One region of the Streptomyces sp. SudanB25_2051 genome, then DNA from elsewhere that is predicted to be linked to it. Evidence: riboswitches for the same ligand, from Rfam matches in the RefSeq annotation. Region 1 holds a riboswitch; each other region holds the start of a gene.

What was found. Region 1 has a riboswitch for cobalamin ahead of ACSUPT_RS01350 (energy-coupling factor ABC transporter permease). Riboswitches for the same ligand answer to the same signal wherever they lie in the genome.
Region 2: another riboswitch for cobalamin. It lies ahead of ACSUPT_RS20215 (ribonucleoside-diphosphate reductase subunit alpha); the one in region 1 lies ahead of ACSUPT_RS01350 (energy-coupling factor ABC transporter permease).
Region 3: another riboswitch for cobalamin. It lies ahead of ACSUPT_RS26630 (ABC transporter substrate-binding protein); the one in region 1 lies ahead of ACSUPT_RS01350 (energy-coupling factor ABC transporter permease).
Region 4: another riboswitch for cobalamin. It lies ahead of cobN (cobaltochelatase subunit CobN); the one in region 1 lies ahead of ACSUPT_RS01350 (energy-coupling factor ABC transporter permease).

What each region holds. Positions count from the first base shown of each region.
Region 1 covers NZ_OZ186787.1:304,102-306,892, forward strand. Annotated here, with positions in the region: gene dhaL (dihydroxyacetone kinase subunit DhaL) at 1-576, shown strand, start outside; gene ACSUPT_RS01345 (PTS-dependent dihydroxyacetone kinase phosphotransferase subunit DhaM) at 657-1,043, shown strand; cobalamin riboswitch at 1,078-1,279, shown strand; gene ACSUPT_RS01350 (energy-coupling factor ABC transporter permease) at 1,309-2,001, shown strand; partial or broken gene ACSUPT_RS01355 (energy-coupling factor ABC transporter substrate-binding protein) at 1,998-2,354, shown strand; gene cbiQ (cobalt ECF transporter T component CbiQ) at 2,418-2,791, shown strand, end outside.
Region 2 covers NZ_OZ186787.1:4,462,319-4,465,109, reverse strand. Annotated here, with positions in the region: gene mctP (monocarboxylate uptake permease MctP) at 1-826, shown strand, start outside; gene ACSUPT_RS20220 (GNAT family N-acetyltransferase) at 966-1,469, shown strand; cobalamin riboswitch at 1,491-1,636, shown strand; gene ACSUPT_RS20215 (ribonucleoside-diphosphate reductase subunit alpha) at 1,783-2,791, shown strand, end outside.
Region 3 covers NZ_OZ186787.1:6,048,413-6,051,203, reverse strand. Annotated here, with positions in the region: gene ACSUPT_RS26630 (ABC transporter substrate-binding protein) at 1-918, opposite strand, end outside; cobalamin riboswitch at 958-1,159, opposite strand; gene ACSUPT_RS26625 (hypothetical protein) at 1,401-2,009, shown strand; gene ACSUPT_RS26620 (PepSY-associated TM helix domain-containing protein) at 2,118-2,791, shown strand, end outside.
Region 4 covers NZ_OZ186787.1:3,130,709-3,133,499, forward strand. Annotated here, with positions in the region: gene cobN (cobaltochelatase subunit CobN) at 1-1,704, opposite strand, end outside; cobalamin riboswitch at 1,741-1,873, opposite strand; gene ACSUPT_RS14000 (cobalamin biosynthesis protein CobG) at 1,884-2,791, shown strand, end outside.

The sequences.
Region 1 (2,791 bases):
CGGTGGCTGGCCGCCGCCGCGTCCGCCGTGGACCGGGAGGCCGACCGCCTCACCGAACTGGACTCCGCCATCGGCGACGCCGACCACGGGGCGAACATGCGGCGCGGGTTCGCGGCGGTCGCGGCCGCCCTGGACGCGGAGCCCCCAGGGACGCCGGGCGCGGTACTGGCGCTGGCGGGGCGTCAGTTGATCTCGACGGTCGGCGGCGCGTCGGGGCCCCTGTACGGGACGCTGCTGCGCCGGGCCGGCAAGGCGCTGGGCGACAGCGCCGAGGTGTCGCCGCAGGCCCTGGCGGAGGCGCTCGGCGCGGGGGTCGCCGCGGTCGCGCAGCTCGGCGGCGCCAAGGCCGGGGACAAGACGATGCTGGACGCGCTGGAGCCGGCCGTGGCCGCGCTCCGGGAGGGCGGCGCCGCCGCCGCGGCGCGGGCCGCTCAGGAGGGCGCCGCCGCCACCGTGCCGATGCTCGCCCGCAAGGGCCGCGCCAGCTACCTCGGCGAACGGTCCGTCGGCCATAAGGACCCGGGCGCCGCCTCGGCCGCCCTGCTGTTCGCCGCGCTCGCGGAGGTGTCCGCGTGAGCGGGGCGGCGGGCGGCGCCGGGGGCGCGCCGGGCGCGCCGGGCGGCGGAGTCGAGGGCGCGCCGGGCGGCGGGGTCGGGGTGGTGCTGGTGTCGCACAGCGCCGAGGTCGCCGCGGCCGTCGTCCGGCTGGCGCTGGGGCTCGCCGGCGGGGCGTCGGGGGTGCCGGTGGCCGCCGCCGGGGGCGGGCCCGACGGGGGGCTCGGCACGAGCGCCGAGCTGATCGCGCGGGCCGCGCACGAGGTGGACCGGGGCGCGGGCGTGGCCGTGCTCGTGGACCTGGGCAGCGCCGTACTGACGGTGAAGGCCCTGCTCGCGGAGGGCGGTGAACTCCCCGAGCGTACGCGCCTGGTGGACGCGCCGTTCCTGGAGGGCGCCGTCGCCGCGGTGGTGACGTCGGCCGCCGGCGGGGACCTCGACGCGGTCGCGGCGGCGGCTTCGGAGGCGTACGGCTACCGCAAGGGCTGAGGCGGGCGCGGTTGTGAGGGAGCTGGTCAACGCACTACTGTCGCAGGGCCTTGGTGTACGGGAAACCGGTGCAAAGCCGGTGCGGCCCTCGCCACTGTGATCGGGAAGTCCGGCTCCACCCCCCGCGCGAGCGGGGAAGCCACTGGACCGCCGCGGGAGACCGCGGCATCCGGGAAGGCGGAGCCGAGGCGGTAGTACCCGTCAGCCAGGAGACCGGCCAGGGCGCGTTGTCCATCCACGAGGTGCTGGAGAGGGTCTCCCCCACATGCATATAGCCGAGGGGTTTCTGCCCCGGGAACACGCGGTCGCCTGGACACTGGCGGCCGCTCCGTTCGTCGTCCACGGTGTCCGGGCGCTGACCCGCGAGGTCAGGGCCAACCCCGAGTCCACACTGCTGCTCGGCGCGTCCGGGGCGTTCACCTTCGTCCTGTCGGCGCTGAAGATCCCGTCGGTGACGGGCAGCTGCTCCCATCCCACCGGTACGGGGCTCGGCGCCATCCTGTTCCGGCCGCCGGTCATGGCGGTGCTCGGCACGATCACGCTGCTGTTCCAGGCGCTGCTGCTCGCGCACGGCGGGCTCACCACGCTCGGCGCGAACGTCTTCTCGATGGCCGTCGTCGGCCCGTGGGCCGGGTACGGGCTGTATCTGCTGCTGCGCCGGTCCGGGGTGCCGCTGATGGTGGCGGTGTTCTTCGGCGCGTTCGCCGCGGACCTGTCCACGTACTGCGTGACGAGCGTGCAGCTGGCGCTGGCGTTCCCCGACCCGGGGAGCGGCTTCGCGGGGGCGCTCGCCAAGTTCGGCGGGATCTTCGCCGTGACGCAGCTGCCGCTCGCGGTGAGCGAGGGCCTGCTGACGGTGCTGGTCATGCGGCTGCTGCGGCAGTCCAGCAAGGGTGAGCTGGCGCGCCTCGGGGTGCTGCCGGCGGCGGACGCGACGAAGGGGGCGGCGGTCCGATGAGCCGCAACGCGAGGATCAACGTCCTGCTGGTGCTGGTGGTCGTGGCGCTGGCGGTGCTGCCGCTGGCGCTCGGTCTCGGCGACGGCAAGGAGGAGCCGTTCGCGGGCGCCGACGCGCAGGCGGAGACGGCCATCACGGAGAACGCCCCGGACTACGAGCCGTGGTTCACGCCGCTGTACGAGCCGCCGTCCGGTGAGGTCGAGTCGGCGCTGTTCTCGCTGCAGGCGGCGCTCGGCGCGGGTGTGCTGGCCTACTACTTCGGGCTGCGGCGCGGACGCCGGCAGGGCGAGGAGCGGGGCCGCGCGGCCCTGGCGGCCGAGGCCGGGGACGGTGCCGGTGCGCTCCCTGACGGGGCCGCGCGCGCCGCCGGTGCGGCCCCGGGCGGCCGCTCCCCCCGCGTCCGGGGAGTAGCGCGGGTGCTGCCCATCGACGTGGCGGCGCACAGCAGTCGCTGGCGCCGCCGCCATCCGGCCGAGAAGGCCGCGCTCGGCTTCGGGCTGACCGCGTGCGCGGTGTCCCTGCCGCCGTGGCCGGGCGCCGTGCTGGTCGCCGTCGCGGCCCTCGCCGTGCTGCTCGGCCCGGCCGGGGTGGCGCCGCGCCGGCTGTGGCGGGCGTGGCGGCTGCCGCTCGGATTCTGTGTGACGGGCGCCGTGCCGCTGCTGTTCCAGGTCGGCGGGCCCGCCGGGTTCGTGGCGCTCGCGCCGGACGGGCCCGCCCAGGCCGCCGGGCTGCTGCTGCGCACCTCGGCGGCGTCGCTGGGACTGCTGCTGTTCGCGTTCACCACGCCCGT
Region 2 (2,791 bases), 4.2 Mb from region 1:
CCTGGCGCTGTTCATGTACCCGCACTCGATCACGGCGACCCTGTCGTCGGGCAGCCGTGACGTGATCCGCCGCAACACGACGATCCTGCCGCTGTACTCGCTGATGCTGGGCCTGCTGGCGCTGCTGGGCTTCATGGCGATCGCCGCCGGGATCAAGGTGCAGAACGGCCAGCTGGCCATCCCGCAGCTGTTCGAGGACATGTTCCCCGACTGGTTCACCGGCGTGGCGTTCGCCGCCATCGGCATCGGCGCGCTGGTGCCCGCCGCCATCATGTCCATCGCCGCCGCGAACCTGTTCACCCGCAACATCTACAAGGACTTCCTGAAGCCGGACGCCACGCCGGAGCAGGAGACCAAGGTCTCGAAGATCGTGTCGCTGCTGGTGAAGGTGGGCGCCCTCGCCTTCGTGCTGACGATGGACAAGACGGTCGCCATCAACTTCCAGCTCCTCGGCGGCATCTGGATCCTCCAGACGTTCCCCGCGCTGGTCGGCGGCCTGTTCACCCGCTGGTTCCACCGCTGGGCGCTGCTCGGCGGCTGGGCGGTCGGCATGGTCTACGGCACGTGGACCGCGTACAACGTGGCCAGCCCGACGCAGAAGCACTTCGGCGGCTCGTCGGCGGAGATCCCCGGCATCGGCGAGATCGGCTACATCGGCCTCACCGCGTTCCTGCTGAACGTGCTGGTCACCGTCGCCCTGACGTTCGTGCTGCGGGCGCTCAAGGCGCCGGAGGGCGTGGACGAGACGGCGGAGGGCGACTACACGGCCGACGCGGGCGACCCGGGCGTCGACCCCGAGCTGCCCAAGGTCGGCACCGGCCACTGAGCGACCGGTCACTGAGCACCGGCGCCACTGAACCGGGCGGCGCCTCCCGCCACTCCAGGGCCCCCGCACCGCGCAGGTGCGGGGGCCCTTCCCGTGGCCGGGCTCCCGGGCCCCCGGCCGCACGGCAGACTGCTGCACCATGGACATCACCATCAGGGAGATACAGCCGCGGGAGCACGCCGCCCTCGCCGAGATCAGCGTCCAGGCCTACCTGGACGGCGGGCTGCTGACCTACGGGGCCGACGATCCGTACCTGGACGTGCTGCGGGACGTGGCGCGGCGCGCCGCCGAGGCCGAGGTGCTCGTCGCCGTCGACCCGGACGGCACGCTGCTCGGCGGGGTCACCTTCGTACCGTGCGGCGGCACCCCGTGGGCGGACATCGCCGGGCCGGACGAGGCCGAGTTCCGCGTACTGGCCGTGTCCGGCGCCGCCCGCGGCCGGGGGGTGGGCGAGGCGCTCGTACGGGCCTGCGCGGACCGGGCGCGGGCCCGCGAGGGGTGCGTACGGCTCGTCCTGTCCGTCACGCCGCAGGCCGTCGCGGCCCGGCGGCTGTACGACCGGATGGGCTTCGCGCGGGCCCCGCGACGGGACTGGGACCCTCTGCCCGGTGTGACGCTCTTCGCGTACGAGCTGACACTCTGACACAACATGTGGGGGGTGCCGTAACGGACGCCCCCCACATGTATGCTCGTCCTCGCTGTCGCAGCAGGGGAATCCGGTGCGAGTCCGGAACTGTCCCGCAACGGTGTACCGGTGTGCCCTTCGCGTACCCCGCAAGTCCGACGACCTGCCGGCAGCGCGCTCGGACCGCCCGGTCCGGGTGCCCAGACGTCCGGGCCTCGCGGAGTGGGCCGGCGGACGCGGTCACGCACGCCCCCGTGCCCAGGGGCGAGGTGCGCCCGCTCCCCCGCCGCCCGCCGTGTGCGCCCCGAGCCGAGCGAGGGAGAGCCCCCACGTGACCATCGCGCCTGCAGATCCGGCCTCAGCGACCGAGACCGACGCGCCCGGGACCGCGCTGCTGCGGACCCTGACCGACCTCACCTCGGACCTTCCCGACGCCGACCCCGGACGGGTCGCCGCCGCCGCGCTGCGCGGCCGGCACGCCGGGTCCGACGAGGCGGAGCTGCGGGAGCTCGCCACCGAGGCGGCGGCCGGCCTGATCGCCGAGGACCCGGCGTACTCCCGGCTCGCCGCCCGGCTGCTGGCCCGGACCATCACCGAGGAGGCCGCGGGGCAGGGCGCCGTGTCGTTCTCCGCCTCGGTGGCCGTGGGCCACCGCGAGGGCCTGATCGCGGACCGCACGGCACAGTTCGTGGCGCTCCACGCGGAGCGGATGGACGCGGTCGTCGACCCCGACGGCGACGACCGGTTCGGCTACTTCGGGCGGACGCTGTACTCGCGCTACCTGCTGCGGCACCCGATCACCCGCAAGGTCGTCGAGACGCCCCAGCACTTCCTGCTGCGGGTCGCCGCCGGTCTGGCCGAGGACGACTCGGTGCGCGCGCTCGGCGAGGTGGAGGCGCTGTACCGGCTGATGAGCCGCCTCGACTACCTGCCGTCCTCCCCCACCCTGTTCAACTCCGGCACCCGCCACCCGCAGATGTCCTCCTGCTACCTGCTGGACTCCCCGCAGGACGAGCTGGACTCCATCTACGACCGGTACCACCAGGTCGCGCGGCTGTCGAAGCACGCGGGCGGCATCGGCCTGTCGTACTCCCGCATCCGCGCCCGCGGCTCGCTCATCCGGGGCACCAACGGCCACTCCAACGGCATCGTGCCGTTCCTGAAGACCCTCGACGCGTCGGTGGCGGCGGTCAACCAGGGCGGCCGCCGCAAGGGCGCCGCCGCCGTGTACCTGGAGACCTGGCACGCGGACATCGAGGAGTTCCTGGAGCTCCGCGACAACACCGGCGAGGACGCCCGCCGCACCCACAACCTGAACCTGGCGCACTGGGTTCCGGACG
Region 3 (2,791 bases), 5.7 Mb from region 1:
GTGGCGTACGGCGTCCATGGTCCGCGTCGCGGGGTTGGACTCCAGGAACTCGATCTTCTTCGCGGCGCTCTCGCCGGTCTGCGCCTTGCGGGTGAGGTCGCCGATGACGAGGACGTCCGGGTTGCGGTCGGCGACCGTCTCCCAGTTGATCTGCGGCCACTCCTCGGTCGTGTCGTCGAAGACGTTCTCGGCGCCGACCTCGCGGGTGATGACTCCCGGCGCCCCGCAGCAGCCCGCCATGTACGGGGACTGGGCGTCCGAGAACCAGTAGAGCAGGGTGACGTCCCGCGCGTTCAGCCCGGCGGTGGCCTTGGCGACCCGCGCCTTCAGACGTGCCGTGAGCTCCTCGCCGCGCCGCTCGACGCCGAAGATCCGCGCGAGGTCCCGTACTTCTCCGTAGACGGTGTCCATCGTCAGGGGCGTCGTGCGCACGCCGTCGCCGTCGCCGCTGTTGTCCTTGCCCACGCAGTCGGACGGGGAGAGGTAGGTGGGCACGCCGAGCTTCTCGAACTGCTCCCTCGTGGCCACTCCGCCTTTGCCGAGGGTGGAGGCGAAGGAGGCGGCGACGAAGTCGGGTTCGGTGTCCAGGACCTTCTCGAAGGACGGGTTGTTCTCGGCGAGCCTCGGCACTCCGGCGTTGGCCTTCTCCAGGCCCTTCATGACCGGGTCGGTCCAGGTCGCCGTGCCCGCCATGCGGTCGGCGAGGCCGAGGGCCAGCATGATCTCGGTGGTGCCCTGGTTCAGCGACACGGCCCGCCGGGGCCCGCCGGCGGGGATCCGCACCTGCTGCCCGCAGTTGGTGAGCGTGGTCGCCGCCTCGTCCGGCGGCGCGGCGGGCGCGGTGGCGCCGCATCCGGTGAGGAGCAGCGCTCCGCACAGGAGCACGGCGAGGGAAGCGGTCGGGCGCGTGACGGTCACGGCGTTGTCCTCGGCGTCGTGGGCCCATGCGCGGGGCCCGTCCGTACGAATGCGCCAGCAGGTCTTCGGACTCGGGGTCGTCCGGACGAGGCGCCTTCCCGGGCCGCGGATGCGCCCCAGTGGCTTCGTATGCCTCGCCCGTCACCCTCACCGCTGCGCGTCAGTTCCGGATTCGCACCGGATTCCCTGACCCACGTACGCACGGAACGTACGGAGTGCGACTGGCTTGCGCAAGTTACCACAGGCGGCGAGAGGGCTGGGAATTGCCCTGAATGCGGCTTTATTCCTGCTGTGATTCCGGCCACTTCGGCTCGAAATCTTCCTCGCCGGGAAGGGGTGCACTCACCACCACCCGAGACGCAACGCCCCTTCGGCGTCCGGGCAATGACGAAACGTCAGGAAGGATCACCCGCTCCTCCCCCGCTGCCCGCCCCGTCGTCCGGTGCCGCTGACCGGCCCATGGGGCTGACTACGTTGTGCCGGTGCGCGCACGGGACGGATGGCTGAGGCGGACGGCGAAGGGTCTGCTCTGCGCTGCCGCCTGCCTGATTCCGGGCGCGATCGGACATGTCGCGGCCGGCGGGTCGCTGCCGGGACCCGGGAGCCTCGCTCCGCTCTTCGCGGGCCTCACCGTGCTGGGCGTCGTCCTCTTCGGCGGCCGGCGGCGCCGCTTCGACGTCACCGTCCTCGTCCTGGGCGCGGCCCAGACCGGCCTGCACCTGGCCTTCCACCGGCTGTCGGCGCCCGGGGCGGGCGGCGGCCACCACGCCATGGCCGGGCACGATCCGACGGCGCACGCGCACCCGCACACGGCCGAGGCGGTCGCCGGGCACTTGCTGACCGGCGAGATGACAGCGGCGCACGCCCTGGCCACGCTGGGCGCCGCCCTCTGCGTCCTCCACGGCGACCGCGTCCTGCGACGCCTCGCCGCCCTCCTCCTGCCGCGCCTGGTCCTCCTCGCCCTCGCCGCGTGCCCCCTTCCCTCCGCGCGGCGGACGCCGCCGCCGTCCACGGCGGGCCACGTCCGCCTCCGCGTCCTCCTCACCCGCTGCCGCCCCCGACGAGGCCCGCCCGCGCCGACGGCCGCCTGATCGCCCGTACGCGATCACGACACCCGCCCTCCGGGCGGCTCCCATCACCTTTCGGCTTCGTCGTACGCGCGCGCCCACGTCGCCGCGCGTACTCCCTGGGGAACACGCATGTCTTCGACCATCGACCGCGATCCACCGACAACCGCCTCCGCACCGGCACGGGCCGGGCGAACCGGACCCCACCGGCAGGGCATACGGGCCCTCCTGGTCCGGCTGCACTTCTACGCCGGGGTGTTCGTCGCCCCGTTCCTGCTCGTCACCGCGCTCACCGGGCTCGTCTACGCCTTCGCCCCGCAGCTCGACCAGCTCGCCTACGGCGACCGGCTGCGGGTCGAGGAGGCCGGCGGGCCGACCCGCCCGCTGTCCGAGCAGATCGGAGCGGCGCGGGCCGCGCACCCGGAGGGCACCCTGTCCTCCGTCCTCACCCCGGCCGGGCCGGAGGACACCACCCGCGTGGTGCTGTCGGTCCCGGAGCTCGGCGAGCGGCAGCGCACCGTGTTCGTGGACCCGTACACCGCGGAGGTACGGGGCGAGCTGACCACGTCGTGGGGGTCGACGCCGCTGACCACCTGGCTCGGCGACCTCCACAAGAACCTGCACCTGGGCGAGGTCGGCCGCCTGTACTCCGAGGTCGCCGCGAGCTGGCTGTGGGTGCTCGTCGCGGGCGGTCTCGTCCTGTGGCTCGGCGGGAGCCGGGGCCGGCGGGCGCGGTCCGCGCGGGGTGTGCTGCTGCCCGACCGCGCCGCCCGCGGAGTGCGCCGGACCCGGGGTCTCCACGCCGC
Region 4 (2,791 bases), 2.8 Mb from region 1:
CCGCTTCGCCTGGGTGCCCTCGCCCGGGTCGTTGACCAGGAACGGGTAGATCAGCGGCAGGTCGCCGAGGGCCGCGTCGGGGCCGCACGCGGCGGACAGGCCGGCGTTCTTGCCGGGCAGCCACTCCAGGTTGCCGTGCTTGCCGAGGTGGACCATGGCGTCCGCGCCGAACCCGCCGTCGGACGTGGGCGTGGCGATCCACCGGTAGGCGGCCAGGTAGTGGTGGGACGGCGGCAGGTCCGGGTCGTGGTAGATCGCGATCGGGTTCTCGCCGAAGCCGCGCGGCGGCTGGATGAGGATCAGCAGGTTGCCGCGGCGCAGCGCCGCGAGGACGATGTCGCCCTCCGGGTTGCGGGACCGGTCGAGGAACATCTCGCCGGGCGGCGGGCCCCAGTGCTCCTCGACGGCCGAGCGCAGCTCCTCCGGCAGGGTCGCGAACCAGCGCTTGTAGTCGGCGGCCGGGATGCGGACCGGGTTGCGGGCCAGCTGCTCCTCGGTGAGCCAGTCCTGGTCGTGGCCGCCGGCCTCGATGAGGGCGTAGATCAGCTCGTCGCCGTCGCCGGACGCGAGGCCCGGCACCTCCTCGTCGCCGAAGTCGTAGCCCTCCTCCCGCAGCCGGCGCAGCAGGGCGACGGCGGACGCGGGCGTGTCGAGTCCGACGGCGTTGCCGATGCGGGAGTGCTTCGTCGGGTAGGCGGAGAGGACCAGCGCGAGGCGCTTGTCGGCGTTCGGGATGTGCCGCAGCCGGGCGTGGCGGACGGCGATCCCGGCGACGCGGGCGGCGCGCTCCGCGTCGGGCACGTAGGCGGGCAGGCCGTCCTCGTCGATCTCCTTGAAGGAGAACGGCACGGTGATGATCCGCCCGTCGAACTCGGGGACGGCGACCTGGCTGGCCGCGTCGAGCGGGGACAGGCCCTCGTCGTTCTCCTCCCAGTCGGCGCGGGAGCCGGTGAGGCACAGCGCCTGGAGGACGGGCACGTCGAGGTCGGCGAGCGCACCCGCGTCCCACGCCTCCTCGTCGCCTCCGGCCTGCGCCGCGGCGGGCTTGGTGCCGCCCGCCGCGAGGACGGTGGTGACGATGGCGTCGGCGCCGCGCAGCTGCTCCAGCAGCTCCGGCTCGGGGGCGCGCAGCGAGGCGACGTACAGCGGGAGGGCGCGGCCGCCGGCGTCCTCGATGGCGTCGCAGAGGGCGCCGACGAAGGCGGTGTTGCCGCTCATGTGGTGGGCGCGGTAGTAGAGCACGGCGACGGTCGGGCCGTCGGTGGTGCGGGCGGTGCGCTCCAGCGGGCCCCAGGTGGGGGCGGCGGCCGGCGGGTCGAAGCCGTGGCCGGTGAGGAGCACGGTGTCGGACAGGAAGCGGGCGAGCTGCTCCAGGTTGTCCGGGCCGCCGTGCGCGAGGTAGGCGTGCGCCTCGGTGGCGACGCCGATCGGGACGGTGGACGCCTCCATCAGCTGGGCGTCGGGCGCCTGTTCGCCGGTCAGGAAGACGACCGGGCGGTCCTGGGCGCGCAGCAGGTCGATGCCCTCCTCCCAGGCGCGCAATCCGCCGAGGAGGCGCACGACGACGAGGTCGGCGCCGTCGAGGAGGCCGGGCAGTTCGTCGATGGGGAGCCGTGCGGGGTTGGCGAACCGGTACTCGACCGGGCCGCCGGCCGCGCGGGCGCTCAGCAGGTCGGTGTCGGAGTGCGACAGCAGCAGGATCACGGCGTGCCGGGCCTTCCTCGGGGTGTCCTCGCCCCGGGTGGTCGTGGGTGGCGGGAGTTCCTGACTCGCGGGGCCCGGAGGGGTCCTGCTCACAGTGGCGGGACCGCGCCGGATTCGCACCGGGCTTCCTCCCTAGGGTCCTGGGACCCTGTGCCGTCTGCATAGTAGAGGCTGCGCGTATGCTCGCCGCCATGCCGCCCACCTCGCCAAATCCCCGAAACGGGGGCGAAGCTCACATACGGGAACGTGTCCGCGACCGCGCCGACGCGTGCCCCGGCGCGCTGCGGCTGCACCGCGCGGACGATGGCGGTCTGGCCCGTCTGCGGCTGCCCACGGGCGTCCTGACGGCCCGCCAGGTGGCCGCGCTCGCCGACCTGTCGGGCCGGCTCGGCGACGGCCGGATCGGCGTCACCTCGCGCGGCAATCTCGACCTGCGCGGCCTGCCCGACGACTGCGGGCTCACCCTCGCCGAGCTGCTGGGCGGGGCCGGACTGCTGCCGTCCGCCGCGCACGAGCGGGTGCGGAACATGGTCGTCTCGCCCCTGGCCGGACTGGACGGGCGGGGCTTCGGGGACGTCCAGGCGTGGGCGCGGGAACTGGACGCGCTGCTGTGCGCGCAGGCGTGGACGACGGGGCTTTCGGGCCGTTTCCTGTTCGCCGTGGACGACGGGCGCGGGGACGTGGCCGCGCTGGGCGGCGATGTGACGTTGCTCGCAGAGCCCGGCGGCCGCGCTCTGGTACGGATCGGTGGCCTGGCCCGGCGGGTGGCGGCGGGTGACGCCCCGGTGGCCGCGCTGGCGGCGGCCGAGGCGTTCCTGACGGTCGCGAGGGAGGCCGGCACGGGTGCCTGGCGGGTGGCCGAACTGCCTTCGGACGCGGCCCTGGAGGACGCGGTGACCAGCTGCCTGGCCGCCGCGGGGGTCGCCGCCGCACCGGCCGCTGGAGAGGCGCTTCTGGACGCCGCGCCGCCCGTTCCGGGACTGGTCGGGGAGTGTGCGGTGTCCGTCGTGGCGCCCCTGGGGCGGGTCACCACCGAGCAGTTCCGCGCCCTGGCGCCGGGGGACGGCGACGAGGTGCGGGTGACGCC